3 regions of the Enterobacter sp. H2G27 genome follow, and region 2 is predicted to be linked to each of the others. Evidence: predicted binding sites of a transcription regulator. Region 2 holds the regulator's gene; each other region holds the start of a gene.
The links. The regulator PhoB, encoded in region 2, activates phosphate uptake and scavenging genes when phosphate is short. The targets are predictions, from matches to a motif close to CTGTCATAAAACTGNCNNAT.
Positions count from the first base shown of each region.

Region 1: a site for PhoB is predicted at 7,077-7,096, ahead of pstS (phosphate ABC transporter substrate-binding protein PstS). Genes of this name have one in related genera too.
Region 3: a site for PhoB is predicted at 4,547-4,566, ahead of glpT (glycerol-3-phosphate transporter). Genes of this name have one in related genera too.

Region 1 covers NZ_JBSVSI010000001.1:4,286,203-4,296,955, reverse strand. The annotation lists gene adeP (adenine permease AdeP) at 1-225, opposite strand, end outside; gene yieH (6-phosphogluconate phosphatase) at 391-1,056, shown strand; gene ACW9E7_RS20445 (esterase) at 1,088-2,236, opposite strand; gene phoU (phosphate signaling complex protein PhoU) at 2,398-3,123, opposite strand; gene pstB (phosphate ABC transporter ATP-binding protein PstB) at 3,150-3,923, opposite strand; gene pstA (phosphate ABC transporter permease PstA) at 3,971-4,861, opposite strand; gene pstC (phosphate ABC transporter permease PstC) at 4,861-5,820, opposite strand; gene pstS (phosphate ABC transporter substrate-binding protein PstS) at 5,949-6,989, opposite strand; gene glmS (glutamine--fructose-6-phosphate transaminase (isomerizing)) at 7,311-9,140, opposite strand; gene glmU (bifunctional UDP-N-acetylglucosamine diphosphorylase/glucosamine-1-phosphate N-acetyltransferase GlmU) at 9,367-10,737, opposite strand.
Region 2 covers NZ_JBSVSI010000001.1:717,589-728,341, reverse strand. The annotation lists gene malZ (maltodextrin glucosidase) at 1-447, opposite strand, end outside; gene proY (proline-specific permease ProY) at 611-1,984, opposite strand; gene brnQ (branched-chain amino acid transporter carrier protein BrnQ) at 2,066-3,385, opposite strand; gene phoR (phosphate regulon sensor histidine kinase PhoR) at 3,795-5,090, opposite strand; gene phoB (phosphate response regulator transcription factor PhoB) at 5,112-5,801, opposite strand; gene sbcD (exonuclease subunit SbcD) at 5,989-7,194, shown strand; gene sbcC (exonuclease subunit SbcC) at 7,191-10,322, shown strand; gene mak (fructokinase) at 10,399-10,753, opposite strand, start outside.
Region 3 covers NZ_JBSVSI010000001.1:2,851,578-2,862,330, forward strand. The annotation lists gene nrdA (class 1a ribonucleoside-diphosphate reductase subunit alpha) at 1-563, shown strand, start outside; gene nrdB (class Ia ribonucleoside-diphosphate reductase subunit beta) at 613-1,743, shown strand; gene yfaE (class I ribonucleotide reductase maintenance protein YfaE) at 1,743-1,997, shown strand; gene glpQ (glycerophosphodiester phosphodiesterase) at 2,022-3,074, opposite strand; gene glpT (glycerol-3-phosphate transporter) at 3,086-4,438, opposite strand; gene glpA (anaerobic glycerol-3-phosphate dehydrogenase subunit A) at 4,690-6,318, shown strand; gene glpB (glycerol-3-phosphate dehydrogenase subunit GlpB) at 6,308-7,525, shown strand; gene glpC (anaerobic glycerol-3-phosphate dehydrogenase subunit GlpC) at 7,522-8,712, shown strand; gene ACW9E7_RS13490 (nicotinamide mononucleotide deamidase-related protein YfaY) at 8,746-9,945, opposite strand; gene ACW9E7_RS13495 (YfaZ family outer membrane protein) at 10,039-10,578, opposite strand; gene menE (o-succinylbenzoate--CoA ligase) at 10,703-10,753, opposite strand, start outside.

The DNA of each region.
Region 1 (10,753 bases), 3.6 Mb from region 2:
GCTGCCAAGGGCGGCGATCAGGCAGGTGGTTACAAAGACGGCGCTGGTATCCATGCCAGCAACGCCCAGAATTTGTGGGTTCACAAAAACGATATAGACCATCGTCAGGAAGGTGGTGAAACCAGCGATCACTTCGGTGCGTGCCGTTGTGCCGTGCTCGCGCAGTTTAAAAACGCGCTCAAGCAGACCCTGACCAGATGTCTGGGTAGTGTGTTGTTGACTCATCATCAATTTCCGAACAAGGAGGGAAAATTCGTCGCTATCCTATACCAAAATGCGACAATAGTGGCGGTTACGTGATACTTTTTTCATTGATTTTGCTTATACGGCAACGATTGCGTCCCGGTGAACCGCCGTACGTAAACGTTAAACTTGTTAAAAGGGAAAGGCATGTCCGGAATTGAAGCGGTATTTTTCGACTGCGACGGTACGCTGGTCGACAGTGAGGTCATTTGTTCCCGCGCGTATGTCACCATGTTCCAGGAATTTGGCATTACTCTGGAACTCGAAGAGGTGTTTAAACGCTTTAAGGGCGTGAAGCTCTACGAGATCATCGACATCATTAACGAAGAACACGGCGTCGTTCTTGAGAAGGCGGCTCTGGAACCGGTGTACCGCGCCGAGGTTGCACGCCTGTTCGATTCGGAGCTGGAGGTGATTCCGGGCGCAAACGCGCTGCTGGATGCCATGACGGTGCCGATCTGCGTGGTCTCCAACGGTCCGGTCAGCAAAATGCAGCACTCGCTGGGCAAGCTTGAGATGCTGCACCACTTCCCGGAAAAACTGTTCAGCGGCTACGATATCCAGCGCTGGAAGCCGGACCCGGCGCTGATGTTTCATGCGGCAAAAGCGATGAACGTTAACGTAGAGAACTGCATTCTGGTGGATGACTCGTCTGCGGGGGCGCAGTCGGGGATTGATGCGGGAATGGAGGTGTTTTACTTCTGCGCCGACCCGCACAACAAGCCGATCGATCATCCAAAAGTCACGACCTTCACCGATCTGGCGCAGCTACCCGCGCTGTGGAAGGCTCGCGGGTGGGATATTACGCGCTAAGCCGCCCCTCCCTTCAGGGAGGGCGACAGGTTTATCTGAAGAGCTTTTGAACAAACTCTGCATAGGCCGGACGCCAGACGTCCATTTCGTGATTCAGACCAGGGTACATTTTATAGTCGAATTTGATGCCCTGTTTTTCCAGCTCCGCTTTCAGACCGGCGATATCTTTGCCGGTCACCGAATCGCGCTCTCCCACAACGACGGTGAAGTTATGCAGCTGCCGATTAATGGCCTCAGGCTGCTTAAAGCGTGCGGCCACGCCTTCGTCAGGCACGGTTGTCGTGGTAACGCCGCTGAACGTTCCCAGCCAGCCGAAGCTCTCCAGATGATTCATCCCGGAGACCAGCGCCTGATAACCGCCCTGTGACAACCCCGCCAGCGCCCGGCCGTCAGCATCTTTACGCACGTTGAAGCGTGTATCCACCAGAGGAATAATTTCGCTCATCAGTTCACGGTCTGCGGCTTTCGCATTAAGCGGGTAGAAAGACTTCCGTCGTTCTGCCGGTGGGAAGTTCTCGGGGATGGCCTCAGCGCTCTCCGTCTCGGTGTCGGGTACCACCACCAGCATCGGTTTGATTTTCCCCTCGGCCATCAGGTTATCCATGATTTGAGGCAGACGGCCCTGGTCGATGGCCGAGAGCCCGGTATCGCCAAAACCATGGTAGAAGTAGAGCACCGGTAAGGGGTCCCCTGTGCCGTTGTAGCCAGGGGGAGTCCATACATAGACGCGGCGCTCTGACCTGAGCGACGGCGAGTGCCAGGTCAGGGTGGTGAGATCGCCATGCGGTACGGCGCGATCGTCGAGAATACTGCCCGGAACCAGAATCAGGCTGGTGTTCACCTGCCGCTGAGGTTTTTGATAGCGGCTTCCCGTGTCGACTGAACGGAAACCATCGATGTCGAAATAATATTCGTAGAGATTCGGGGCCATCGGCTCGCTTTTCCATGACCAGACGCCATTGTTCTCTTTCGTCATATCATGGGAAACCTGGCTTTCAGGCATTGACCCCGTCACCACGGAGACTCGCGTTGCGCCGGGTGCAAACAGGCGAAACGTAATGCTTTTATCCGCATTAACCTGGGTCACATAGTGGCTGACCGGGGTAGTCTGGTCAGGTGTGACCGGCAACGGTGCGGCAATAACGTCTGTTCCAGTACCGATCCCGATGATGATGGCCATCGCCAGGCACGCTAATGAATTTTTCATATCCCATCCTTTGCTGTTTTTTTCGTCTCACGTTAGCGCGTTTCGAACGTCAGACAACGGATGAAGGGGAAAATTGTGATTACACTAGAAATAACAACGCCGGTAAGTACCGGCGTTGTTATCAGATGACAGGATTACTCTTTCGGATCTTTACCCGCCAGCAGCTTGTCCAGCTCGTCGCCGCCCACGTGACGGAAGTCCTGACCTTTCACGAAGTAGAAAATGTATTCGCAAATGTTCTGGCAGCGGTCGCCGATACGCTCGATGGAGCGCGCGCAGAACAGGGCGGTCAGTACGCTTGGGATCGTACGGGAATCTTCCATCATGTAGGTCATCAGCTGACGCACGATGCCTTCATACTCCTGATCGACCTTTTTATCTTCACGGTAGATACGCACCGCTTCGTCAAGATCCATTCGCGCAAAGGCATCCAGCACGTCATGAAGCATCTGCACGGTGTGGCGGCCCAGCGACTCCAGGCTGACCAGCAGCGGCTGGTGCTGCTGAGAGAACTTCTCCAGCGCGGTGCGGCAGATTTTATCCGCAACGTCGCCAATACGTTCCAGCTCGGCGATGGTTTTGATAATGGCCATCACCAGACGCAGGTCGCTCGCCGTCGGCTGACGTTTCGCGATAATGCGCACGCAGGCCTCGTCGATAGCGACTTCCATCATGTTGACGTTTTTGTCGCCTTCAATGACGCGTTTCGCCAGCTCGCTGTCCTGGTTGTGCATCGCCGTAATCGCATCAGAAAGCTGCTGCTCGACCATACCGCCCATGGTCATCACCTGGGTGCGAATGCTTTCCAGCTCTGCGTTGAACTGGCCGGAAATGTGTTTATTAAGATTGAGGTTGTCCATGGTTTCTCCACATGCACTAAGGCAAATCAACCGTAGCGGCCAGTAATATAATCTTCGGTTTGTTTCTTCGCGGGCTTAGTGAAGAGATCGTCCGTGTTGCTGAACTCAATCAATTCACCCAGGTACATAAACGCCGTGTGATCGGAGCAACGTGCAGCCTGCTGCATGTTATGGGTCACGATAACCACGGTGTAATCCTGTTTCAGCTCGGTGATCAGTTCTTCAATACGACCGGTTGAGATCGGGTCCAGCGCTGAACACGGCTCATCCAGCAGCAACACTTCCGGGCGAATCGCAATACCGCGCGCAATGCACAGACGCTGCTGCTGACCACCGGAGAGAGAGTAACCGCTCTGGTGCAACTTATCTTTGGTTTCGTTCCATAATGCGGCCTTGGTCAAAGCCCACTGCACGCGCTCGTCCATATCGGCGCGGGAGAGCTTTTCAAACAGGCGAACGCCAAAGGCGATGTTGTCATAAATGGACATCGGGAAGGGCGTGGGTTTCTGGAACACCATTCCCACTTTGGCGCGCAGCAGGGCGATATCCTGAGCCTGGGTCAGAATATTTTCGCCATCGAGGATGATTTCCCCTTCAGCGCGCTGCTCCGGATAGAGCGAATACATTTTGTTAAAGGTACGCAGCAGCGTGGATTTCCCACAGCCGGACGGACCGATAAATGCCGTGACCTGGTTCTTCGCGATATCCAGGTTGATGTTCTTCAGGGCATGGAATTTGCCGTAGTAGAAGTTCAAATCACGAACCTGAATCTTACCCGGGGCAGTATCAACCATACTCATTGACTCATTTCCTCATTCGGCGCCGCGAGCTGCCGCGCCGTAAAAAATTAACCGTGTTTCTTCTTCGCGAAAATGACGCGCGCCAGAATGTTCAGCAACAGTACGCAAAGGGTAATGATCAGCACCCCGGCCCAGGCCAGCTGCTGCCATTCCGCGAATGGGCTCATCGCAAATTTAAAGATCGTCACCGGCAGGTTGGCGATCGGCTGCATCATGTCCGTGCTCCAGAACTGGTTGGAGAGGGACGTAAACAGCAGCGGCGCAGTTTCACCCGCGATACGCGCAACCGCCAGCAGGATACCGGTCATGATCCCGGATACGGACGCCTTCAGCGTAATCGCAGAGATCATCTTCCATTTCGGCGTACCCAGTGCATAAGCCGCTTCACGCAGGCTGTCCGGCACCAGTTTCAGCATGTTCTCGGTGGTTCGAATCACAATCGGCACCTGCAGCAGCGCCAGGGCAATCACACCCGCCCAGCCGGAGAAGTGTTCCATCTGCGCTACAACAACGGTGTAAACGAACAGACCCACCACGATAGACGGGGCTGACAGCAAAATATCGTTAATGAAGCGAATCACTTCCGCCAGCCAGGATTTACGACCGTATTCTGCCAGGTAAATGCCCGCCATGATGCCCAGCGGCGTGCCGAAGACCGTCGCCCAGAGGATCAGCAACCCGCTGCCGGCCAGCGCATTCGCCAGGCCACCGCCCGCCGTGTTCGGCGGCGGCGTCATTTCGGTGAACAGCGAGAGTGACATTCCGTCAATCCCACGAACGATTGTCGAGAAGAGGATCCAGACCAGCCAGAACAGGCCGAATGCCATAGTCGCCATTGAGAGCGTCAGGGCAATGCGGTTTTTCATGCGGCGTCTGGCCTGCATCTTGCGGCGGGATTCCGCCAGTTCAGCGGTAGCTTGCATTTCGAGAGTAGCCATTAGCGCGCTCCCTCATTTTTAGCGAGGCGCATAATCATCAGCTTTGAAATCGCCAGAACAATGAAGGTAATAACGAACAGAATCAGACCCAGCTCCATCAGCGCCGCCACGTGCAGCCCGGATTCCGCTTCCGCAAATTCATTCGCCAGCGCCGAGGTAATACTGTTACCCGGCATGTAGAGCGACGCGCTGTCGAGCTGGTAGGTGTTACCGATGATAAAGGTGACCGCCATGGTTTCACCCAGCGCACGACCTAAGCCCAGCATCACGCCCCCGATCACCCCATTTTTGGTGAACGGAAGGACAATGCGCCAGATAACTTCCCAGGTGGTGCAGCCGATACCGTAGGCCGACTCTTTCATCATCACCGGCGTTTGTTCGAACACATCACGCATGACCGCCGCAATGTACGGAATTATCATGATGGCGAGGATCACACCTGCCGCCAGAATGCCGATACCGAAAGCCGGGCCAGAGAACAGGGCCCCCACAAACGGAATGGCAGAAAGGACATTACCCACCGGTTCCTGGAAATATGTAGCGAACAGCGGGGCAAAGATGAACAGGCCCCACATGCCGTAGACGATACTCGGAATAGCTGCCAGCAGTTCGATGGCAATACCCAGCGGACGACGCAGCCAGCCTGGCGCCAGCTCCGTCAGGAACAGGGCAATACCAAAGCTCACCGGAACCGCAATCAGCAAGGCGATGAACGAGGTTACCAGCGTGCCGTAAATCGGCACCAGAGCACCGTAGATGTCGTTCGGCGCGTCCCACTCTTTGGTCCACAGGAAGGAGAAACCGAATTTCTGGATGCTCGGCCAGGAGGAGAAAATCAGAGACACGATAATGCCGCCCAGCAGCAATAGCACAATCAACGCAGCCAGTTTGACCAGCGCGCTGAAAATCATGTCACCTTTTTTACCCGGAGGGTTAAATGCAGGCTTGGTTGCAGCCATAAATTACTCTTCTGTTTGAGACGTTTTTACGAATATGCCCGGTGGCGCTGACGCTTACCGGGCCTACAGCTTAAACCGTAGGGCGGGTAAGCGCAGCGCCACCCGCCATCTTCGTTAAATATATCCTGTTAGTACAGCGCTTTACCGCTGCTGTCTTTCACGTTGGTTTTCCATGCAGCACGAATCTGCTCAACCACGTTGTCCGGCAGGGTGGCGTAATCCAGAGCGTTAGCCTGTTTGCCGCCGTTTTTGTATGCCCAGTCGAAGAACTTCAGCACTTCAGCGCCCTGCTCAGGTTTCTTCTGCTCTTTGTGCACCAGGATGAAGGTGGTAGAGGTGATTGGCCATGCACCTTCGCCCTTCTGGTTAGTCAGATCCTGCGCGAAGGATTTGCTCCAGTCAGCGCCTTTGGCAGCGTTAGCAAAGTTCTCTTCGGTCGGGCTAACCGGTTTGCCGTCGGCAGACACCAGTTTGGTGTAGGACAGGTTATTCTGCTTCGCGTACGCATACTCTACGTAGCCGATGGAGCCAGGCAGACGCTGTACGAACGCGGCGATACCGTCGTTACCTTTACCGCCCAGACCGGTAGGCCAGTTAACGGTTGAGCCGGAGCCGACTTTAGATTTCCACTCTTCGTTCACTTTCGCCAGGTAGCTGGTGAACACGAAAGACGTACCGGAACCATCCGCGCGGCGAACCACGGCGATGTTCTGAGAAGGCAGCTTCAGGCCTGGGTTGAGCTTAGCGATCGCTTCGTCATCCCATTTTTTGATTTTGCCCAGGTAGATGTCACCCAGCGTTTTGCCGTCCAGCACCAGCTCGCCCGACTTCACGCCCGGCAGGTTGATCGCCAGGACCACGCCACCGATCACGGTAGGGAACTGGAACAGGCCTTCCTGAGCCAGCTTATCATCAGACAGCGGAGCGTCAGATGCGCCGAAATCAACCGTGTTCGCGGTAATTTGTTTCACGCCACCGGAGGAGCCGATACCCTGATAGTTAACCTTGTTACCGGTTTCTTTCTGGTAGGTATCCGCCCATTTGGCATACACCGGCGCAGGGAAGGTTGCACCAGCGCCAGTCAGGCTTGCTTCTGCAAATACAGAGAACGCGCTCAGAGATAAGGTCGCGGCGACAACAGTTGCGACAGTGGTACGCATAACTTTCATAATGTCTCCTGCAAGATTTTCATAAATCGTTGTTTAGTGGCTACGATGAGCAAAATAGGACAAACAGGTGACAGATAAATGTACGAATTATGACAGTTTTATGACAATGAAAATTTAACTTAAAATACCACACAATAAAGCTTAATTTTCATCGTGTTAGCCACTTTTATGACAATACGTTTTCAGAAATATTTTCTTTATGTGACACTGAAAAAAGTAGCTGAAGATGACAAATTGTCATTATTAAAAACGAGACAGGATTGATTAAAAACAAACCGGGCGGGATAAAAAAGCTCCACCCGAGGGTGGAGCCTGAAGGGATTATTCTACGGTAACTGATTTCGCCAGGTTACGCGGCTGGTCAACGTCGGTGCCTTTGATCAGCGCCACATGGTAAGCCAGCAGCTGCAGCGGAACGGTATAGAAGATCGGTGCAATCACCTCTTCCACATGCGGCATCTCGATGATGTGCATGTTGTCGTTGCTGACAAAACCGGCATCTTTGTCGGCGAAGACGTACAGAACACCGCCACGGGCACGCACTTCTTCGATGTTAGATTTCAGTTTTTCCAGCAGTTCGTTGTTAGGTGCCACAACGATGACCGGCATATCCGCGTCAATCAGCGCCAGCGGGCCGTGCTTCAGCTCGCCTGCCGCATAGGCTTCCGCGTGGATGTAGGAGATCTCTTTAAGCTTCAGTGCGCCTTCCAGCGCAATCGGATACTGATCGCCACGACCCAGGAACAGGGCGTGATGTTTGTCAGAGAAATCTTCCGCCAGCGCTTCGATGCGTTTGTCCTGAGACAGCATCTGCTCAATACGGCTTGGCAGCGCCTGCAGACCATGAACGATGTCATGCTCAACGGACGCATCTTCACCTTTCAGACGCGCAAGCTTCGCCACCAGCATCAGCAGAACGGTCAGCTGCGTGGTAAACGCTTTGGTTGAAGCCACGCCGATTTCGGTGCCCGCTTTAGTCATCAGCGCCAGATCGGATTCACGCACCAGCGAGGAGCCCGGGACGTTACAGATGGCCAGAGAGCCCAGGTAGCCCAGCTCTTTAGACAGACGCAGCGCTGCGAGCGTATCCGCCGTTTCGCCGGACTGGGAAAGGGTTATCATCAGGCTGTTACGACGCACCGCAGATTTGCGATAGCGGAATTCAGACGCGATTTCCACATCGCACGGCACGCCCGCCAGGGATTCAAACCAGTAGCGAGAAACCATACCGGAGTTGTAGGAGGTGCCGCAGGCCACGATCTGAATATGCTCGACCTTGCTGAGCAGTTCGTTCGCGTTTGCGCCCAGCTCGCTCAGATCCACTTCACCGTGGCTAATGCGCCCGGTCAGGGTGTTTTTGATGGCGTTTGGCTGCTCGTAAATCTCTTTCTGCATATAGTGACGGTAAGCGCCTTTGTCGCCCGCGTCGTACTGCAGATTCGATTCGATCTCCTGACGCTTCACCTGCTCGCCTTTAGTATCGAAGACGGTCACGCTGCGACGGGTCACTTCCGCGATATCACCCTCTTCGAGGAAGATAAAGCGACGGGTAACCGGCAGGAGCGCCAGCTGGTCAGAGGCGATAAAGTTTTCACCCATGCCCAGACCGATAACCATCGGGCTACCGGAACGCGCGGCCAGAAGCGTTGACGGATCGCGGGAATCCATGATCACCGTACCGTACGCACCGCGCAGCTGAGGGATAGCACGGAGCACCGCATCACGCAGTGTACCGCCCTGCTCCAGCTCCCAGTGCACCAGGTGAGCAATCACTTCGGTGTCAGTTTCTGAGACGAAAGTGTAGCCGCGCGCTTTCAGTTCTTCGCGCAGCGGTTCGTGGTTTTCGATAATGCCGTTGTGCACCACCACGATGTGTTCAGACACATGCGGGTGCGCGTTGCCTTCAGACGGTTCGCCGTGCGTCGCCCAGCGGGTGTGCGCAATACCGGTTCCCCCGTGCAGCGGATGTTCTTCCGCGGCCTGGGCCAGCATCTGCACTTTACCGAGACGACGCAGACGGGTCATATGACCTTCTGCATCGACGACAGCCAGACCGGCAGAGTCGTAACCACGGTATTCCAGACGACGTAAACCTTCGAGAAGGATTTCAGCAATATCACGCTGCGCAACTGCGCCAACAATTCCACACATAATTTTAGATTCCGAATTTAGGCATTATGCCTGCGTTGTCGCTGACCTGTATTTGCCCTTTCCGGGCGCCCCGAGCCTTGTAGAGAGTGGGGTTATTTTTATGGGTACTGCTTGTGGGGGGAGGATTATATTATCCCCTCACCCCGGCCCTCTCCCCAAAGGGGCGAGGGAGAAAAACACCGCACCGAACGATCCCCTCTCTCCTTTGGGGAGAGGGGTAAATCCGTTACTTTTTCTTCACCGGACGTTTCCAGCCCTGTTTGCTGACCTGCGGAACGCGGCTTAACACCAGCTCGTTCTCGGCCACATCGCGCGTTACGGTTGTTCCGGCTGCAATGGTCACCCCGTTACCCACGGTAACAGGCGCCACCAGCTGCGTATCGGAGCCCACGAACACATCATCACCAATGATGGTTTTAAACTTATTCGCGCCGTCATAATTACAGGTTATGGTCCCTGCACCAATATTCACGTTATTGCCAATTTCCGCGTCGCCCAGATAGGTCAGATGACCGGCTTTCGAGCCTTTACCCAGACGCGCTTTTTTCATTTCCACGAAGTTACCCACGTGAGCGCCTTCCAGCAGCTCTGCGCCCGGGCGCAGGCGCGCAAACGGGCCGATGGTACAGGCCACGTCAAGACGGGCATCTTCCACCACGCTGTACGGGCTGATTTCGCAGTCGTCACCGATGATGCTGTTTTTAATCACACAGCCGGCACCGATTTTGACGCGGTTACCCAGCGTCACGTTACCCTCGAGGATAACGTTAGTATCAATTTCAACGTCACGACCGTGAGATAACGAACCACGCAGATCGAAACGCGCCGGATCGCGCAGCATCACACCTGCCAGAAGCAGTTTTTCAGCCTGCTCGGACTGATAAACACGCTCCAGACGGGAAAGCTGAAGGCGGTTATTCACCCCTTCGGTTTCGCTAATACGCGCCGGATGAACCGCCGCAATCTCACGTCCTTCCTGATACGCCATCGCAATGATGTCGGTGATGTAGAATTCACCCTGCGCGTTGTTGTTGTCGAGTCTGGACAGCCAGCGCTTCATATCCGCGCCATTGGCAATCAGGATACCGGTGTTGATCTCCTGAATCTGGCGCTGTTCATCGCTGGCATCTTTGTGCTCAACAATACCCGTGACGTTACCGTTTTCACGGGTGATACGGCCATAACCGGTTGGCTCGTCCAGCACGACGGTTAATAAACCGATGCCGCCCTGCGGTTTGGCTTCACGCAGGCGAGTCAGGGTTTCAACGGAGATCAGCGGGACATCGCCGTAGAGCATCAAAATGTCTTCGTCATCCGCAAAGAACGGTGCTGCCTGCTGCATCGCATGACCTGTGCCCAGCTGTTCAGCCTGAAGCACCCAGTTGAGCTTGTCGTCGCTCAGCGTCTTTTTAAGAAGATCGCCGCCGTGGCCGTAGACCAGGTGGACCTGATTGGCACCCAGTTCATTCGCTGCATCAATGACATGCTGCACCATTGGCTTTCCAGCAAGCGTGTGAAGCACTTTAGGCAGATCGGAATACATGCGGGTCCCTTTGCCTGCGGCAAGGATCACCACGCTCATCGCACTATTTGACATACGCATCCTGACGGTA
Region 2 (10,753 bases):
GTGGTGATAGATCTTATCCTGGTCGGCAGTGCGCTTTTCGCTGCGCGCAAAACGGTCCGGGAAAATCTGGTAAAAGACCTGATCGTTAACCCACTGCGGGCCGTTATCCGGGTAATCGACCGCAAACTGTTCCAGCCGTGCGGGCGGGAAACGACTAAATCCCTGCGGGGTAAACCACAGCTGGCGGTTGTTCCATAAAAGCTTAAAGCTGTAACGGCGACGCGGCTGCCCGCTGCGCAGGTCGATATTCGCCCGCCAGGCCGTGATGCCAGGCTGCGGCTGGCTGCGCAGCTTGTGCATTTTCAACCCGGTCTCTTCGTTATCGATTTCGGCGCGGAGCGTCACGCGTTCAGGCTGGTTTTCACCCGCCAGCCAGAGCGTAATCACCAGGTTGTCTTTGTTTTGCTTAACAAATGGGGCAACCGGAAGGTGCCAGGCGTTTAACATCACGAATCCCCTTTGATGAAATTGACGTCACCTTGCCACAGGGTGGTTAAGGATAGCTCACCATGATGGGATTTATTGGGGGAGGAGGACGGGGGAGGAGGCACCAGTGCAGCCTGATGCCCTCACCCCAACCCTCTCCCACAAGGAGAGGGAGAAAAAAAGATTACTGCGCTTCCGCCAGCTGACGGTCGCGGCGGCATTTAAACACCCAGCCCACCAGCAGCAGCACAATCCACGCGCAGCCCACGTACAGTGAAATGCGGGTGTCCGGATGGTAGCCAATCAGGCCAATGATAAACACCAGGAAGATCAGCCCCACGACGGTCGTCGCAACGCCGCCCGGTACTTTGAACTTCAGCGCTTTCGCCTCATCCGGCGACAGGCGACGGCGGAAGGCAATCTGCGACAGCAGGATCATGATCCACACCCAGACGGTTGCGAAGGTCGCCAGGGACGCAATCACCAGGAAGACGTTCTCCGGCATGATGTAGTTCAGGTAAACCGAGAACAGCAGCGCCACGGTCATCACCACGACGGTCACCCACGGCGTGCCGCGGCGTGAGGTTTTGGCGAATACCTTCGGCGCACTGCCCTGCTCCGCCATGCCGTGCAGCATACGGCCTACGCCAAAGACGTCACTGTTAATCGCCGAAAGCGACGCGGTCAGCACCACAAAGTTCAGAATGCTGGCCGCAAACGCAATGCCCATATGCTGGAAGGTCAGGACAAACGGGCTACCGTTGGTGCCTACCTGGTTCCACGGGTAGATGGACATAATCACGAACAGCGTACCCACGTAGAACACCAGAATACGCATCGGCACAGAGTTGATGGCACGCGGAATGGATTTCTCCGGATCTTTCGCTTCCCCGGCGGTGATACCGATAATCTCGATACCGCCGTAGGCGAACATCACCATCTGCAGCGACATCACCATCCCGAGCCAGCCGTTGCTGAAGAAGCCGCCGTTGCTCCAGAGGTTGTGGATCCCGGTCGGCTGCCCGCCGTTGCCAATCCCCCAGATAATAATCCCGAAACCGGCCACAATCATGATGATGATGGTCGCGACCTTGAAGAAGGAGAACCAGAACTCCAGCTCGCCGAACACCTTCACGCTCATCAGGTTGACGGCGCAAATGATCAGCACCACGCTCAGCACCCAAATCCAGTGCGGTACCGCCGGGAACCAGACGCCCATGTAGATGCCAAACGCCGTCACGTCGGCAATCGCAACAATCAGGATTTCGAAGCAGTAGGTCCAGCCGGTGATAAACCCGGCCAGCGGGCCGAGGTTTTCCTGCGCGTAGCGGGAGAATGAGCTGGCGGAGGGGTTGTGAACCGACATTTCGCCGAGGGCGCGCATGATGATATACGCCGCCACGCCGCCGATAATGTACGCCAGCAGAACGCTAGGACCGGCCATTTTGATGGCATCTGCCGAGCCATAAAAAAGACCGGTGCCGATAGCAGAACCCAGCGCCATAAAGCGGATGTGGCGCGTGCTCAATCCACGTTTAAGTTTGTTAGTGCTTTCCATTTAAATCTTGCCATTCAACACGAAAAAAACAAAAAACCACGGGGCCTTAAGCCCCGTGGTTAAACAGTTTGTTGCCGTTGATTAATGAGCGTTCGATGCGACCTGACGCCCTGCAGCACGGTCCCAGATAATCGCCAGAACCAGTGCAACAACGGTAGGCATCAACCAGGCCAGACCCTGCTCGGACAGCGGCAGACGCTGTGTCCATGCCGGCAGTATGTGCGCGAAAGCTGATGCTTTAATCCCGTCAAGGATACCAAAAATCAGGCTGATAAACATGGCTGGCGCAATAATTCGTGAAGAGTTGTTCCACCACGGACGAGTAAAGCTCAGCACTACCAGTACGATGCACGGCGGATAAATCGCCGTCAACACCGGAATAGAGACCTGAATCAGGTGGCTCAGACCGAGGTTAGACACCGCCATGGAGAAGATACCGAGGATAAATACCAGGGTGCGGTAAGAAAGCGGCAGATACTGTGCAAAGAACTCTGCGCAGGCGCAGGTCAGGCCAACCGCGGTAACCAGACAGGCCAGGAAGATCAGCGCTGCCAGCAGCATACTGCCCGCACCGCCGAAGGTGTGCTGCACGTAGGCGTGAAGGATAGCCGCACCGTTGGCGTTCTGCTCAACCAGCATGGCGCTATCGGAACCCAGACGGAACAGCGCCAGATACAGCAGGGTCAGCCCCACACCGGCCATCAGGCCAGCCCAGATGGTGTAGCGGGTCAGCAGACGCGCTTCGGTCACACCGCGGGAACGCGCGGCGTTAACGATCACGATACCAAACACCATCGCGCCCAGCGTGTCCATCGTCAGGTAGCCGTTCACAAAGCCGTTAGAGAACGCGGCGTTTTTATAGGCGTCCATCGCGTCGCTAATCGGGCCGGCTGGCCAGACGATGGCCGCTACCGCCAGAACAATCAGCGCCACAATTTTCAGCGGAGCCAGGAAGTTACCCACGGTATCCAGCAGCTTGCCCGGATAGAGGGAAACCAGAATCACGATCGCGAAGTAGATCAGGCTGTAGATAAACAGCGGCATCGCACCGTCACCGGTCAGGGGAGCAATACCCACTTCGAAGGACACGGTTGCCGTACGCGGGGTCGCAAACAGCGGGCCAACGGCGAGATAGCAGACGGTTGCCAGCAGAACGCCCGCCACTTTGCCAATCGGGGTGCTGAGGCTATCCACACCGCCGCCGACTTTCGCCAGCGCGATGACGGTCAGCACCGGCAGACCCACGGCAGTAATCAGGAAACCAAACGCGGCGGTCCAGACGTGTTCACCCGCCTGTAAGCCAACCATTGGAGGGAAAATGATGTTGCCTGCGCCAACGAACAGCGCAAATGTCATAAAGCCCAGCGCGATGATGTCACGCGATTTTAAGTGATGGGTCATAAAACCTTACTGCCTGTGGATGTGGTGTTGAAAACATTGAGATTTTCGATATCCCTCACGGGACGATACAGCCGAAAATTTGCTCAATTTCAGCGGGAAATGCTCCCGTCCTGGCGTGGAGAAGAATAGTTTTTCGATTTACCACGCAAATACAGTCGGTCTGACAGTATCTGGGGCGCAATTTAAACGCTTATAACGTTTAAAGGCAAGGTGGGATCGCAAAACCAGAACAATATGCCAGCATGAAAATACGCACCAGCACAATACGCTGTTTATAAGAAAAACCCATGGCTAATCATGCGAACAAAAAACAGCCAGCCGTATAAAATTCATCCGCGTTTCGCTTGACTGCAAAGCAAACGGGCCAGCGATGGCTGCCCCGTGGAAAGGTAAAATGACACGCCTGCCGTCAGGCGATCTTTTTGGCAATTAATCGTTCCGGAATAACGAAACTGAAGCGGGTTCCTTTACCCAGCGTACTCTGAATATCGAGACGGCTTTCATGGTGATTGACCGCGTGTTTCACAATTGCCAGCCCCAGGCCGCTTCCGCCCGTCTGGCGCGATCGCGCTTTATCCACACGGTAAAAGCGCTCGGTCAGACGCGGAATATGCTCCGGCGCAATCCCCGGCCCGTTGTCCTCCACGCTAAACTCGGCCCCCGTTGGGGTATGGTGCCAGCGCACCACGATATCCGTCCCCTCCGGCGTATGATTCACCGCGTTATATACCAGGTTGGAAATGGCGCTGCGCAGCTCATCTTCGCTGCCCAGCACCTTCAGCGTGTTGTCGACGTCAAAGGTCAGGTGATGCTTTTTGTGGCTTAACGTCTGCGCTTCACGCTCCACGACCCGCAGCATCATCGGGACATCAATGGTGTCATTCAGCGCGAGCGTTGGCGCCGCTTCAATCTTAGAGAGCGTCAGCAGCTGCTTCACCAGGCCTTCCATCCGGTGCGTTTGCTCGCGCATGGTGTGCAGCGCTTTTTCACGCGGCGCACCTTCAAGCGTTTGCTCCTGCATCATCTCCAGGTAGCCCTGAAGCACGGTCAGCGGGGTACGCAGTTCGTGACTGACGTTGGCGAAGAAGTTGCGACGCGCCCCTTCCAGCTGGTGCATCTGGGTAACATCGCGCGCCACCATCAGCCACTGCTTATCGCTGTAGGGCATCACGCGTATTTCCAGATGGCGGCCATTATTGAGCTTAAGATTGTGCGGACGGGTGAAATCACGCTTTTTCAGATACAGCGTGAACTCGGGATAACGCAGAAGGTTGAGGATATTCTGGCCATTGTCATCCGGCCAGCGCAGGCCCAGCAGCTGCTGCGCCAGGCCGTTACACCAGAAGATCGTCCCTTCTTCGGTGGTCAGGATCACGGCATCCGGCAGCGACTCTGCACCGCTGCGAAAACGCTTAATCAGGCTTCCCAGCTCGCGGCGACGCTTTTTATTACGCATCTGCATCTGATGCAGACCGTAAAGCAACGGCTCCCAGCTGCCGCTTCCCGGCGGCGGCGTCATGCTTCGGTCAACCCACAGCCACCAGGAGAGGCGCAGCAGGTTCCAGAAATGCCAGATGAGCAGCCCGGTGACCGACGCCAGCAGAAACCACGGCAGGTGTCCAAGAAAGGCCCCCAGAATGAAGGCCGGAATACAGCATAAGATCAGTTCAAAGACGAGCCTTTTCCATGACAGACGTTCCAGCACGCGTCACACTCCTGTCATTGTTCAGAAACGGGTAGAAAAACGATAACCCGTGCCGCGGACCGTCTGCACCATGCGATCGTGGCCGCTCAGTTCCAGCGCTTTTCGCAGTCGGCGGATATGTACGTCAACCGTCCGGTCTTCGACATACACGTTAGTTCCCCAGACGTTATTCAGCAACTGCTCGCGGCTGTAAACGCGCTCCGGGTGGGTCATAAAGAAGTGCAGGAGTTTAAATTCGGTTGGCCCCATGTCGAGGGGATTTTCACCGGTCATCACACGGTGAGAAGTAGGATCAAGGCTCAGCCCCTGCATTTCGATCACCTCTTCCACCGCCATCGGCGAAATACGGCGCATCACGGCTTTAATGCGAGCCACCAGCTCTTTTGGGGAGAACGGTTTAGTAATGTAATCGTCCGCACCGGTCTCCAGACCGCGCACGCGATCCTCTTCTTCTCCGCGCGCCGTGAGCATCACAACCGGGATATCGCGGGTCAGCGCTTCACGCTTCAGGTGTTTGATAAACTGCAGTCCGGAGCCGCCGGGCAACATCCAGTCCAGCAGAATCAGATCGGGCCAGGGTTCATTCAGCTGGTTCACTGCGCTGTCATAATCTTCCGCTTCAACCGGCTGGAAGCCGTTTTGCTCGAGCACGAAGCACACCATTTCACGAATTGGAGCTTCATCTTCTACGACCAGAATACGTCTCGCCATACTTTGCCCTGTCTTATCTTATTTACGTTACAAGTTTGTAATTCGGCGCCATTATGCGTCAGATTTATGACAGATTTATGAAAAACAGTACCACGTTAACGGGCAAACCGTTGTTTTATTACAGCGGTTATTTTCCCTTCTCTGAACGTTTATAATCCTGCTTTCTCTTTTTTGCCACGGATCAGCTATGCGCATACTTCACACCTCGGACTGGCATCTGGGTCAAAATTTTTACAGCAAAAGCCGTGCGGCTGAACATGAAGCGTTCCTGGGCTGGCTGCTGGAAACGGCCCGGACGCACGAGGTGGATGCGATTATCGTGGCGGGTGACATCTTTGATACCGGCTCGCCGCCGAGCTATGCGCGCGAGCTGTACAACCGCTTCGTGGTGAATTTGCAACAAACAGGGTGTCATCTGGTGATTGTCGCCGGCAACCACGATTCCGTCGCAACGCTGAATGAATCCCGCGACATCCTGGCGTTTCTCAATACCACCGTCGTCGCCAGCGCCGGGCACGCCCCGCAGATCCTGAAAAAACGCGACGGGTCGCCGGGGGCGGTGCTGTGTCCGATTCCCTTTTTACGTCCACGGGACATCGTGCAAAGCCAGGCGGGGCTGTCGGGCGCGGAAAAGCAGCAGCATTTATTGCAGGCCATCACCGACTATTACCACCAGCAGCACGCCGAAGCTTGTGCATTGCGCGGTGACCAGCCGATACCGGTGATTGCAACCGGGCATCTCACCACGGTCGGGGCCAGTAAAAGTGACGCCGTGCGCGACATCTATATCGGCACGCTGGATGCCTTTCCGGCGCAAAACTTCCCGCCAGCCGACTACATCGCGCTCGGCCACATTCACCGGGCGCAGATCGTCGGTGGCTGCGAGCACATCCGCTACTGCGGCTCCCCCCTTTCGCTCAGCTTTGACGAAACGGGCAAAGCCAAATCCGTGCATCTGGTGACCTTCTCTGACGGAAAACTCAGCGCCGTCGACACGCTGGAGGTGCCCGTCACCCAGCCGCTGGCGGTGCTAAAGGGCGATCTCGACGCCATTACCGCCCAGCTGGAGCAGTGGCGCGGCGTCGAGCAAGATCCCCCCATCTGGCTGGATATCGAAATCACCACCGACGACTACCTGCACGATATGCAGCGAAAAATCCAGGCGCTGACCGAAGACTTGCCGGTAGAGGTGTTACTGGTGCGCCGCAGCCGCGAGCAGCGCGAGAAAATACTGTTAAGCGCTCAACGCGAAACGCTCAGTGAGCTTCGGGTTGAAGAGGTGTTTGAACGCAGGCTCTCGCAGGAGGAAATCGACGACACGAAGCGCGCAAGGCTCAGCGAACTGTTCAGCCATACCCTGCATGCGCTCAATGATGAGGAAGAAAACGCGTGAAAATTCTGAGCCTGCGCCTGAAAAATATCAACTCCCTCAAGGGCGAGTGGAAAATTGACTTTACCGCTGAGCCGTTTGCCAGCAACGGGCTGTTTGCCATCACCGGCGCGACCGGGGCAGGTAAAACTACCCTGCTCGACGCCATCTGTCTGGCGCTTTATCACGAAACGCCGCGCCTGAATAAGGTCTCCCAGGCGCAAAACGATCTGATGACGCGCGACACCGCCGAGTGCCTGGCGGAAGTGGAGTTCGAGGTAAAAGGCATCGCCTACCGCGCCTTCTGGAGCCAGAACCGGGCGCGCAACCAGCCGGACGGCAACCTGCAGGCACCGCGCGTTGAGCTGGCGCGCTGCGAAGATGGCAAAATCCTGGCCGACAAAGTGACGGATAAACTGGAGCAAACCGCCGCGCTCACCGGGCTGGACTATGGCCGCTTTACCCGCTCGATGCTGCTCTCACAGGGGCAGTTTGCCGCCTTCCTTAATGCCAAGCCGAGCGATCGCGCCGAGCTGCTGGAAGAGCTGACCGGCACCGAGATCTACGGCCAGATTTCCGCCATGGTGTTTGAAAAACACAAAGCCGCCCGCAGCGTGCTTGAAAAATGCGAGGCGCAGGCGGCGGGCGTCGTGCTGTTGAGTGAAGAGCAACAGCAGCAGTTACAGCAAAGTTTGCAGGCACTTACTGACGAAGAGAAAATCCTGCTGGAACAGCAGCAAAGCCAACAGAAAGATTTTCAGTGGCTTACGCGCCATGAAGAGCTCGTAAGAGAGCAACAGCGCGTCAACGCGCTCCAGCAGCATGCGCAACAGGCGATGGCGGACGCAGCACCTGAGCTGGCAAAACTCCAGCTTGCTCTGCCCGCCGCCCAACTTCGACCGCTTTGGGAGCATCAGCAGGAACAAACCGCACGCCTGACGCAAACGCAGCAGCGTATTATCGAAGTAAATACTCGCTTACAAGCCAGAACCGCGCTGCGTTCGCGTATTCGCAATACCGCCCTGCGTAACCACGAGCAGCTTCAGACCGAACTGACGGCGCTGGCGCAGTGGCTGGCGGAGCACGAGCGTTATCGCCTGCTGGGGCAGGAGATCGCCGGATGGCGTGCCCAGTTCTCGCAGCTTAACCGCGATATAACGCAGTTAGCCTCGCTTGCGGCGCGGATAAGTGAATTACGCAACAGGCTGGCTGCGATGCCGGAAAATGCGCTGACGCTAACGGCGGACGAAGTCAGCGTAGCCATGGAGCAGCAGTCCCGGTCACGCACGCTGCGCCAGCAGCTGACGTCGCTGCATGCCCGCTATCAGCCGCTGCAAAAGCGCCTGCGTCAGAGCGGTGAAAGCGTGCAGAAGGCGCAGGCCGAACAAAATAAACTCAATGAAACGCTGACGCTGCGCCGCCAGCAGTACAAAGAAAAAAACCAGCACTATCTCGACCTGAAAGCCCTGTGCGAAACCGAAGCAACAATCAAGAAGCTGGAGCATTACCGTTCGCAGCTTGAGGCGGGTAAACCCTGTCCGCTGTGCGGTTCCTGCGAACATCCGGCCGTTGAGCAATATCAGTCGCTTGAGCTGACGGATAACCAGCGCCGCCGTGATGCCCTGGAAAAAGAGGTCGCCGCGCTTAAAGAGGAAGGCCTGCTGGTGCTGGGACAGGTTAATGCCCTGACTCAGCAGATCCAGCGTGAAACAGACGACGCGCAGACGCTTTCTCAGGAAGAGCAAGCGCTCACTAAAGAGTGGATGGCGGCCTGCACGTCCCTGAACATTGCGTTGAATATTCAGGATGATATCGCGCCATGGCTGAACGAACAGGAACAGTACGAGCGCCAGCTTTATCAGCTCAGTCAGCGTCTGACCCTGCAAAACCAGCTGAACGAACAGGAAGCGCAGGAGCGGCAGTATCAGCAGCAGCAGGCTGCCACGCGCCAGGCGCTGGAACATGTCCTGCTCGCGCTCTCACTTAACGCACCTGAAGAGGGTCAGGAAGGCGCCTGGCTTCAGGCCCGTGAAGCTGAATTCGCGCAGTGGCAGGAGAAGCACGCGCAGCACGGCGTGCTTCAGGAACGCATAAACGCCCTGAAGCCGCTGCTCGACGCGCTTCCGGAAACGCACAGCGAAGAGGCCGAACCGGTTATCCCTGATAACTGGCGCGCCATCCACGACGAATGCGTGTCGCTGCAAAGCCAGCTCACCGCGCAGCAGCAGCAGGAAAAGCTGGAGCAAGAGCGCCTGCAGCAGTCGCAGACGCAGTTCACCGCGGCGCTCGCAGCGAGCTGCTTTGCCGATCGGGAGGCGTTCCTTGCCGCCCTGCTGGATGACGACGCTATTCGTCGCCTCGAACAGCTGAAGCAATCGCTGGAAAATCAGATACAGCAGGCCGCGGCCCTTTCCGGGCAGGCTAATCAGCAGCTGCAGGCTCATCTGGCGCTGCGGCCGGAAGGGCTCAACGAAGATGCTCCTGCGCTGCAAAGCCAGCTGCAGCAGCTGGCGCAACGGCTTCGCGAGAACACCACACATCAGGGTGAGATCCGTCAGCAGCTTAAGCAGGACAGCGATAACCGGCAGCACCAGCTGGCGTTGATGCAGGAAATTGAAGAGGCCGCGCGCCAGGCAGACGACTGGGGGTACCTGAACGCGCTGATCGGCTCGAGCACCGGCGACAAGTTCCGCAAGTTCGCCCAGGGGCTGACGCTGGACAATCTTGTCTGGCTTGCTAACCAGCAGCTTAACCGCCTGCACGGGCGTTATTTATTGCAGCGTAAGGCCAGCGACGCGCTGGAGCTGGAAGTGGTGGATACGTGGCAGGCGGATGCGGTTCGCGATACCCGCACGCTCTCAGGCGGCGAGAGCTTCCTGGTCAGCCTGGCGCTGGCGCTGGCGCTTTCCGATCTTGTGAGTCATAAAACGCGGATCGATTCCCTGTTCCTGGATGAAGGGTTCGGCACGCTCGACAGTGAGACGCTGGATACGGCGCTGGATGCGCTCGACGCACTGAACGCCACCGGGAAAACCATCGGCGTGATCAGCCACGTAGAGGCGATGAAAGAGCGTATTCCGGTGCAGATCAAGGTGAAGAAAATTAACGGGCTGGGGTATAGCAGGCTGGATAAGGAATTTGCGGTGGGGTGAAGGGTGGAACGGTGCGTTCTGGTGCCCCTCACCCTTGCCCTCTCCCACAGGGAGAGGGAATAAACACTATTTGCTTTTATTCCGGCCACAGCCACGCCGCGCCGCGCACGCCGCTGGAGTCACCGTGGACAGCTTTGCGGATCGGGGTTTCACACTCGCCGCCGAAGACCCACTGCTTCACCAGGTTCGGTACCGTGGCGTACAGCCGGTCGACGTTGCTCATGCCGCCGCCGAGCACAATCACGTCTGGATCGAGAATATTCACCACATGGGCCAGCGATTTCGCCAGCCGCATTTCGTAGCGGCTCAGCGCCAGCTCCGCCACCGGATCCTGTGCTTCGACCAGACGCATAATCTCATTTCCCTTAAGCTGCTGGCCGCTCAGGCGATGGTAGTCGGTCGCAAAACCGGTACCGGAGATAAACGTCTCA
Region 3 (10,753 bases), 2.1 Mb from region 2:
AAGGCATTCTGCCAATCGACACCTACAAGAAAGACCTGGATGCGATTGTCAGCGAGCCGCTGCACCTCGACTGGGAAGGCCTGCGCGAGTCCATCAAGACTCACGGCCTGCGTAACTCCACGCTCTCTGCCCTGATGCCGTCTGAGACCTCTTCGCAGATCTCTAACGCCACCAACGGTATTGAGCCACCGCGCGGCCACGTCAGCATTAAAGCGTCGAAAGACGGCGTGCTGCGTCAGGTGGTACCGGATTACGAGACGCTGGGTGACAACTACGAGCTGCTGTGGGAAATGCCAAACAACGACGGCTACCTGCAGCTGGTGGGTATCATGCAGAAGTTTATCGACCAGTCGATCTCTGCCAATACAAACTATGACCCGACGCGCTTCCCGTCAGGCAAGGTCCCGATGCAGCAGCTGCTGAAAGACCTGCTCACCGCCTACAAATTTGGCGTGAAAACCCTGTACTATCACAACACCCGTGATGGTGCGGAAGACGCGCAGGACGACCTGGTACCGTCAATTCAGGACGATGGCTGCGAAAGCGGCGCATGTAAGATCTAATGAAGGGCGGGGATATCCCCGCCTTTATTTCGTAAGACAGGACACACTCATGGCATATACCACCTTTTCACAGACGAAAAACGACCAGCTCAAAGAGCCGATGTTCTTCGGCCAGCCGGTCAACGTGGCACGCTACGATCAGCAAAAATATGACATCTTCGAAAAGCTGATTGAAAAGCAACTCTCCTTCTTCTGGCGTCCGGAAGAAGTGGACGTATCCCGCGACCGTATTGACTACCAGTCGCTGCCGGATCACGAAAAACATATCTTCATCAGTAACCTGAAGTACCAGACGCTGCTGGACTCCATTCAGGGACGTAGCCCTAACGTGGCGCTGCTGCCGCTGATCTCAATTCCTGAGCTGGAGACCTGGGTGGAAACCTGGGCATTCTCCGAGACCATTCACTCCCGCTCTTACACGCACATTATCCGCAACATCGTGAACGATCCGGCGGTTGTGTTTGACGATATCGTCACCAACGAGCAGATCCAGAAGCGCGCGGAAGGCATTGCCCACTACTACGACGAGCTGATCGAGATGACCAGCTACTGGCACCTGCTGGGCGAAGGCACCCACCACGTGAACGGTAAAACCATCACCGTGAACCTGCGCGCGCTGAAAAAGCAGCTGTACCTGTGCCTGATGAGCGTCAACGCTCTGGAAGCGATCCGCTTCTATGTCAGCTTCGCCTGCTCCTTCGCCTTTGCCGAGCGCAAGCTGATGGAAGGCAACGCCAAAATCATCCGTCTGATTGCCCGTGATGAAGCCCTGCACCTGACCGGCACCCAGCACATGCTGAACCTGCTGCGCAGCGGTACGGACGATCCGGAGATGGCGGAAATCGCTGAAGAGTGCAAGCAGGAGTGCTACGACCTGTTCGTGCTGGCCGCTCAGCAGGAGAAAGAGTGGGCAGACTACCTGTTCCGCGACGGCTCCATGATTGGCCTGAACAAAGACATCCTGTGCCAGTACGTTGAGTACATCACCAACATCCGCATGCAGGCTGTTGGTCTCGACCTTCCGTTCCAGACGCGCTCTAACCCGATTCCGTGGATCAACACCTGGCTGGTGTCCGATAACGTGCAGGTTGCGCCGCAGGAAGTGGAAGTCAGCTCTTATCTGGTCGGTCAGATTGATTCTGAAGTCAACACCGACGACCTGAGCAACTTCCAGCTCTGATGTCACGCGTCACGTTAAGTCTTTCCGGCACTGAGGTGATGTGTCGGGAGGAGCACCCTTCTCTGCTGGTGGCGCTTGAGGCGCATCAGGTAGAAGTAGAGTACCAGTGTCGTTCCGGCTACTGCGGCTCCTGCCGCTGCCGCCTGGTCGCCGGCCAGGTGGACTGGCTGACCGAGCCGCTGGCCTTTATCAACGAAGGGGAAATTTTGCCCTGCTGCTGCCGGGCAAAAGGCGATATAGAGATCGAGATGTAAAAAAGGGCCTTACGGCCCTTTTTTCTATTTTAAGAACGTCACCGCTTTATCCGGGAAATCCGTAAACAGTCCGTCCACGCCCGCCTGCTTATACAACACTTCATAAAGCTGATTCACGTCCGTGGCATATGGCGGCAGCTGGTCTGCACGCACGGTATACGGGTGCACCTGCATCCTGCTGGCGTGCGCCTCTTTCACCATCGCAGTCAGCTTCACGTGACCTGGCGTTGAGCCTTCCGCCACCAGCATGTGGTAATCCGGCCCGATGCCGTCGGCGTACTGCGCAATCTGCTTCATCGCGCCCGGCTTAAACATCCAGTCGTAGCTGTAGTTAACCCACTTCCCGTCCGGCTGCTTCTCCTGGGTTTCATTCCAGTCGGTATAGGCAATCAGCTGCACCAGATTGAGATCCATCCCCATCTTCGGCTCCAGCTCGGTTTTGATGCGCTTCAGCTCGGCGGCATCAAAACACTGCAGGTAAACTTTGTCCTTCTTGCCGGTGTAGCCGTACTGCTTCAGCACCTCGAGCGTCTTCGCGGCAATATCTTTTCCTTCCTGATGGTGGAACCACGGCGCTTTGATTTCCGGATAGATGCCGATGTTTTTACCGGTTGAGTGGTTCAGCCCCTGAACAAACTCAATCTCTTCCTGGAAGGTATGAATGCGAAAGTCAGATTTGCCCATCGGGAAACGTCCCGGATAGACCTGCACCTTCTTGCCGTTTTCAATCTCAAAGCCCTCGGTAAACTTCAGGGAACGGATCTCCGCCAGCGTGAAGTCGATGGCATAGAAGCGGCCATCTTTGCGCGCGCGGTCCGGAAAACGATCCGCCACGTCCGTCACGCGGTCAAGATAGTGGTCATGCAGGACGACCAGCTGGTCGTCCTTCGTCATCACCAGATCCTGCTCCAGGTAATCCGCACCCTGCGCATAGGCCATCGCCTTCGCCGGCAGCGTATGCTCCGGCAGATAGCCGCTGGCGCCGCGGTGGGCAATAACAATTTTATCCGCCGCCAGCGCGGAGCCTGTCATCAGGCCCGCCAGCAGCAGGCCGGTTGCAAGTTGGGTAAATTTCATCGCTAAGCTCCTTATTGACGACGCGCCAGCACTTCCGCGTGGTGACGTTTCTCACCGATCATCACAACAATCAGCAGCAGTACCGCCAGCACGCTGCCGCCGATCATCACCATAAAGCCGCCGTCCCAGCCGAAGAAGTCAACGGTGTAGCCCACGATGGCGCTCGCCGCGACCGAACCGCCCAGGTAGCCGAACAGGCCGGTAAAGCCCGCCGCCGTGCCCGCCGCTTTTTTCGGCGCCAGCTCCAGGGCATGCAGACCGATCAGCATCACCGGACCGTAAATCAGGAAGCCGATGACGATCATGCAGGCCATATCTACTGATGGGTTGCCCGGCGGGTTGAGCCAGTACACCACGGTAGCAATGGTCACCAGCGTCATAAAGAAGACGCCCGTCGCGCCGCGGTTGCCTTTAAACACTTTGTCCGACATCCAGCCGCAAAGCAGCGTGCCCGGGATCCCGGCATATTCATACAGGAAATAGGCCCAAGAGGATTTATCCAGCGCGAAGTGCTTCACCTCTTTCAGGTAGGTTGGCGACCAGTCGAGGATGCCGTAGCGCAGCAGGTAAACGAACACGTTCGCGACCGCGATGTACCACAGCAGCTTGTTCGGCAGCACGTACTTCATGAAGATCTGTTTCGCGGTCAGTTCTTCTTCGTGCTCCTTGCTGTAATCATCCGGATAGTCGTTTTTGTACTCTTCAATCGGCGGCAGGCCGCAGGACTGCGGCGTGTCGCGCATCAGGGCGAAGGCAATAATCGCCACCAGAATGGCGCCAAAGGCAGGCATATAAAGCGCCGCATGCCAGTCGTTGAACCAGGCCATCCCCAGCAGGAACAGCAGAGGCGGAATACCGCCGCCCACGTTATGCGCGCAGTTCCACACCGACACGATGCCGCCGCGCTCTTTCTGGGACCACCAGTGCACCATGGTACGCCCGCACGGCGGCCACCCCATCCCCTGGAACCAGCCGCAGAGGAACAGCAGCACGAACATGATGGCAATGCTGGAGGTTGCCCACGGCACAAAGCCCATGAACAGCATCACCGCTGCCGCCAGGATCAGACCGGCGGGCAGGAACACGCGCGGATTCGAGCGATCCGACACGGAACCCATGATGAATTTGGAAAAACCGTAGGCGATGGAGATCCCCGACAGCGCGAACCCCAGATCGCCACGGGAAAAGCCCTGCTCCACCAGATACGGCATGGCGAGCGCGAAGTTTTTACGTACAAGGTAGTACGCCGCGTACCCGAAGAAGATCCCCAGGAAGATTTGCCAACGCAGACGGCGATAGAGCGGATCTATTTCTGCCTCTGGCAGACGCGCCCTGTGCGGCGCAGGTTTGAAGATACTGAGCATAACAGCCTCCGTGGCCTTGAAATGAATGAGCAGGTGGCTCGCACCTGAATTCCAGAGGCGGGGATGTTAAGAAATCACGGTGATTGTTACTGTGAATCAACGCACAGATTGTTACAGAAATATGACAGAATGCGCAAAAAAGCGCATGAAATCACGTTTCACTTTCGAATTCCGCGCGTTTATGTTCGAAATCAAACAAACCACAAAATTAATATGGCTAAATGATAAAAAACGAACATAGAGGGTAAACAATGACCAGTCACGATCCTCGTTATAGTGATGTGATAATCATTGGTGGTGGCGCAACCGGCGCCGGGATCGCGCGCGACTGCGCCCTTCGCGGCTTAAGCGTCACGCTTCTGGAACGCCATGATATCGCCACGGGCGCAACCGGACGTAACCACGGCCTGCTGCACAGCGGCGCCCGGTATGCAGTCACCGACGCTGAATCCGCGCGCGAATGTATTGCTGAAAACCAGATCCTCAAGCGTATCGCCCGCCACTGCATTGAGCCGACTGACGGCCTGTTTATCACTCTTCCCGAAGATGACCTCACCTTTCAGGACACCTTTATTACCGCCTGCTGTGCAGCGGGCATTCAGGCTGAGGCCATGGATCCGGCTCTGGCGCGGCGGCTGGAACCGTCGGTTAACCCGGCGCTTATCGGCGCGGTCAAAGTGCCTGACGGCACCGTTGACCCCTTCCGCCTGACTGCCGCCAACATGCTGGACGCCCGCGAACATGGCGCTCACATCCTGACCGGACACGAAGTGACCGGGCTTATCCGTGAAGGTCATTGTATCTGCGGCGTGCGGATCCTTGATAAGCAATATAATGAACACAGCGAGCTGTATGCCGCCGTGGTGGTCAACGCAGCGGGGATCTGGGGGCAGCGCATCGCGGAATACGCGGACCTGTCGGTGCGCATGTTCCCGGCGAAAGGCTCGCTGCTGATCCTCGACCACCGCATCAATAACCACGTCATTAACCGCTGCCGCAAACCGTCAGATGCCGATATTCTGGTGCCGGGCGACACCATCTCATTAATCGGTACGACCTCAACCCACGTGGACTATAGCGAGATTGACTATAACCGCGTGACCGCTGAAGAGGTCGACATCCTGCTGCGTGAAGGGGAAAAACTGGCCCCGGTGATGGCGCAGACGCGTATTCTGCGCGCCTACGCAGGCGTGCGTCCGCTGGTCGCCAGCGATAACGATCCGAGCGGGCGTAACGTCAGCCGGGGCATCGTGCTGCTCGATCACGCCGGGCGTGACGGGCTGGATGGGTTTATCACCATCACCGGCGGCAAGCTGATGACCTACCGCCTGATGGCCGAGTGGGCGACCGATGCCGTCTGCCGCAAGCTGGGCAATACCGAACGGTGCGTGACGGCAGAACAACCCCTGCCCGGCTCGCGTCAGTCCACCGAAAAAACGCTGCAAAAAATCATCTCCCTGCCCGCGCCGCTGCGCGGATCCGCTATTTACCGCCACGGCGACAGAACGCCGCAGTGGCTCGGTGAAGGGCGCCTGAGCCGCAGCCTGGTGTGCGAGTGCGAAGCCGTCACCGCCGGTGAGGTGCAGTACGCGGTGGAAAATCTGACGGTTAACAGCCTGCTCGATCTTCGCCGCCGCACCCGCGTGGGAATGGGTACCTGTCAGGGCGAGCTGTGCGCCTGTCGTGCCGCCGGACTGCTGCAGCGCTTTCATACCACCACCGCGACCCAGTCGCTCGATCAGCTCAGCGCGTTTTTAAACGAGCGCTGGAAAGGCATCCAGCCTGTCGCCTGGGGCGATGCCCTGCGCGAAAGCGAATTTACCCGCTGGGTCTACCAGGGGCTTTGCGGTCTTGAGAAGGAGCAACGCGATGAAATTTGATACCGTAATCGTCGGCGGCGGGCTGGCAGGCCTGCTCTGCGGCATCAGGCTCACCAGGCAGGGGCTGCGCTGCGCCATTATCACACGGGGCCAGAGCGCCCTGCACTTCTCGTCGGGCTCGCTGGATCTGGTGGACGAAACGTACCGCGATAAGCTGCCGCCGGAGCACCCCTATCACCTGATTGGCGCGCACAACGTTGACCGCTTTGCGCTGGAAACCGAAGCGCTGCTGGCGGACTGCGGCGCGCGTCTGAAGGGGAGCGCCCGGCTCAATCACCAGCGCGTCACGCCGCTCGGTACCTTACGCTCTGCCTGGCTCAGCCCGGAGGAGGTGCCCGTTGCCCCCTTCAATGCCGCGCGCGTCCGGGTCGTGGGTATTAGCGGTTTTCTGGATTTTCAGCCCCATCTCGCGGCGGCGTCGCTTTGCCGCCAGGGGATCTATGCCGAAACGGCAGAGATAGAGCTACCTGAGCTTGATGTCCTGCGCGATAACCCGAGCGAGTTTCGCGCGGTGAATATCGCCCGATTTCTGGATAACGAGGACAAATGGCCGCTGCTGTATGACGCGCTCAGGCCCCTCAGCGACAGCTGTGACGCCCTGCTGATGCCCGCCTGCTTTGGCTTACGCGACAACCGGCTCTGGCGCTGGCTATCGGATCGTCTGCCCTGCTCGCTCGGCCTGCTGCCAACGCTGCCTCCGTCCGTACCCGGCATTCGTCTGCATACCCAGCTCCAGCGCCAGTTTGTCGCGCAGGGCGGCGTGTGGATGGCGGGTGATGAGGTGAAAAAAATCACCCTGACCGACGGCGCGGTGAGCGAAATCTGGACGCGCAACCACGACGATATTCCGCTTCGTGCGCGCTATACGGTGCTGGCAAGCGGCAGCTTCTTCAGCAACGGGCTGCTGAGCAGCCGGGAGGGTATCCGGGAAGCTATTATGGGGCTGGATGTTCGCCAGCGTGCCTCCCGCGCGGACTGGTATCAAAGTGATTTCTTCTCGCCGCAGCCATGGCAGCAGTTCGGCGTGATTGTCGATAACTGGTTACACCCGCAGCTTGCCGGTAACCCCATCAGTAATCTCTTTGCCATCGGCTCGCTGCTGGGCGGGTACGATCCTATTGCTCAGGGGTGCGGTGGCGGAGTCTGCGCCGTCACGGCGCTGTATGTGGCAGAGCAGATTAGCCAGCGCACGGAGGCAGAACAATGAACGATACCCGTTTTGAAAGCTGCATCAAATGCACGGTGTGTACCACCGTCTGCCCGGTCAGCGGCGTGAACCCACGCTATCCCGGACCAAAGCAGGCCGGACCGGACGGCGAGCGTCTGCGCCTGAAGGACGGCAAACTGTATGATGAAGCGCTGAAATACTGCATCAACTGCAAACGCTGCGAAGTCGCCTGCCCGTCAGATGTGAAAATCGGCGATATCATCCAGCGCGCCCGGGCACGCTACAGCGCGCAAAAGCCGTCGCTGCGGGACGCGATTCTGAGCCATACCGATCTGATGGGCAGCGTCTCTACGCCGTTTGCCCCGCTGGTGAATGCCGCGACCTCTCTCAAACCGGTGCGCCAGCTGCTGGATGCCACGCTGAAGATAGACCATCACCGCAGCCTGCCGAAATATTCTCACGGAACCTTCCGCCGCTGGTATAAATCCGTCGCGGCGAAACAGGCTCAGTACGCCGAGCAGGTGGCCTTTTTCCACGGCTGCTACGTGAACTACAACCACCCGCAGTTGGGTAAAGACCTGCTGAAGGTGCTGAACGCCATGGGAACGGGCGTTCAGCTACTGAACAAAGAGAAGTGCTGCGGCGTACCGCTGATCGCCAACGGGTTTACCGATAAAGCGCGCAGGCAGGCTCAGAGCAATGTCACCTCCCTGCACGAAGCGATTGTCGATAAAGGTATTCCGGTGCTGGCGACCTCTTCCACCTGTACCTTTACCCTGCGCGATGAGTACCCGCATCTGCTGGACGTGGACAACACCGGACTACGCGAGCACATCGAGCTGGCGACACGTTTCCTGTGGCGCAAGCTGGACAGCGGGCAGACGTTGCCGCTGAGGGAATTACCCCTGAAGGTGGTGTATCACACACCTTGTCATATGGAGAAGATGGGCTGGTCGCTCTATACGCTGGAGCTGCTGCGGTTAATCCCGGGGCTGGAGCTGACGGTGCTGGACTCGCGCTGCTGCGGGATTGCGGGAACCTACGGCTTTAAGCGTGAAAACTACGAAACGTCGCAGGCGATTGGCGCCCCGCTGTTTCGTCAGATTGAGGAGAGCGGCGCGGATATTGTGGTGACGGACTGCGAAACCTGCAAATGGCAGATTGAGATGTCCACCAGCAAGCGCTGCGAACATCCGATTACGCTGCTGGCAAAGGCGCTCGGCTGAACATGGCCGGGGCGAAAGGCCCCGGCACAGGCGTTACTCCACGAACAGCGACTCAACCACGTTAATCCAGCCGTGCTCGCTGGCCACCTCTTTGCCATTCAGCCATCGGCGCAGCATGTTCAGCGCCATCATGGCGCACACCTCCTGACGCACCGCCAGGCTGTGGCGGGTAATGCTCATTTTTACCCGCAGGGCGTGGGTGCCCTCGGGCGTCGCCAGCGCGAAGTTGAGGTGTTCTTCATCCAGCCCGCCGACGAACAGCGCCAGACCGGCAAAATGCTTCACCCTTCTCTCGGACGCCCAGCGGGCGGTCTGCGCCAGGGTCTCCTGCTGGAACGGCACCACTTCGCTGGCCAGCAGCGGCGCGTTGACGCGCGACAGCTGAAGTGCCAGCAGGCCACCGGTGAACTGCTCGCTTAAGGTCACGCTGAGCTGACGCGCCTGCAGCTGCTTCGCAATCAGCGCGGGCAACCCTTCCGGACCTTCAAAGATCAGGCTTTCGCCAGCCACGCGCTGCACCTCGGGCCACAACGCCAGCATCGCCTCTTTCTGCTCGGCCGGACCTGTCAGCTTAAGTTCAATGATCGGCATGGAGGAGCGATAGCCCATGGACACGCCCGGCGGCAGCGGAAGGTGATCGAGGCTTTGGGCCAGATCGCTTTCCGAGCGGCCAAAGGTGGTCAGACGCAGACACAGCGGCGGTTCCGGCAGGGTAAAACGATCGCGAAGGCGCGGCAGGATCTGCTGCTCGACCATCACTTTAAATTCTGAGGGCACGCCCGGCGTGAAGAACATCAGGCAGCGGTTCAGCTGCATGGCAAATCCGCACGCGGTACCCACCGGGTTATCAACCAGCTCGGCGCTGGCGGGAATTTCAGCCTGTTTGCGATTGCTGGGGGCCATGACGCGGCCACGTTCGGAGAAAAAGCGCTCCATCTGCGAAAGCCACGCCTCGTGCAGCACAAGCCCTTCGCCTTTTGCGGTCGCGGCGGCCAGCGCGCTGAGATCGTCACTGGTAGGGCCGAGCCCACCGTTCACAATCAGCACGTCACAGTGCTCACTGCGTTCACGCAGAATAGAGACCAGTGACTCAAGATTGTCGCCCGCCGTATTGCGGCGCGTTAACGGTAATCCTTGCTCAAAGAAAAGATCGGCAAGCCAGGCTGCATTGGTATCAATAATTTGTCCATGCAGCACTTCGTCGCCGGTGGATAACATCTCCACGTTAATCATTATGTTCTCCCGCTTATTTGGTCAAAACACTATAACGCAAACGCGGGGTGGATAAGAGAGAAACTGGCGCGACAGAATGCCGCGCCGGAGTGATTAAAAGCCTGCGCTGACGCCCACGTACGGGCCGTCGGCCAGCGCGTTGTCGCGGTTGCCGTCTTTACCGGCCAGGTTCAGATAACGATAGCCCGCTTCGATGGTAATCGGACGCATGATGGTCCAGCGCGCGCCGGCGTTGGCCTCTTCATAGCTTTCGATACCGCTTGAGAGGGAATCTGGCGAATAGTAGTACTCACCAAACAGGCCGAAGCTGTCGCCAATTTTCCACTGCAGGCCGCCGCCCACTGCAGCCGCGTACCCTTCGTCACCGTCATTTGGGTTGGTATAGATACCTTTACCGCCGACGGTCGCCAGGAACGGGCCAAGAGGAACGTTGAGACCCAGGCCGAGGCTGGCCGCGTCGCCGTCGTCATCATTATGCGTCCAGCCGCCGGTCATCGCCAGACCGGATGTCTCGGTACCCATGCCAAAGCCCAGGTGGGTATAATCCTGACCCGCCGAGCCGTTAATGCTGATGGCGTTAGCCGCCGCAGATACAACCATCAGGCCGAAGCCCAGTAATGCCGCTTTTTTCATTGTCGTGATCCCGCACAATTATTATAAAGAAGTCCCAAAACCGCGAGATTTTAACCGGAGTCTCCCGGGGATCAAGCACTCTGCGTGCGGCAGGTCATCAGATTGTAACTATTTGAAACGGCTATTATCCCTTCAGCGATGCGTTCACCCACTGCTGCAACGCGCGGCGCGAGAC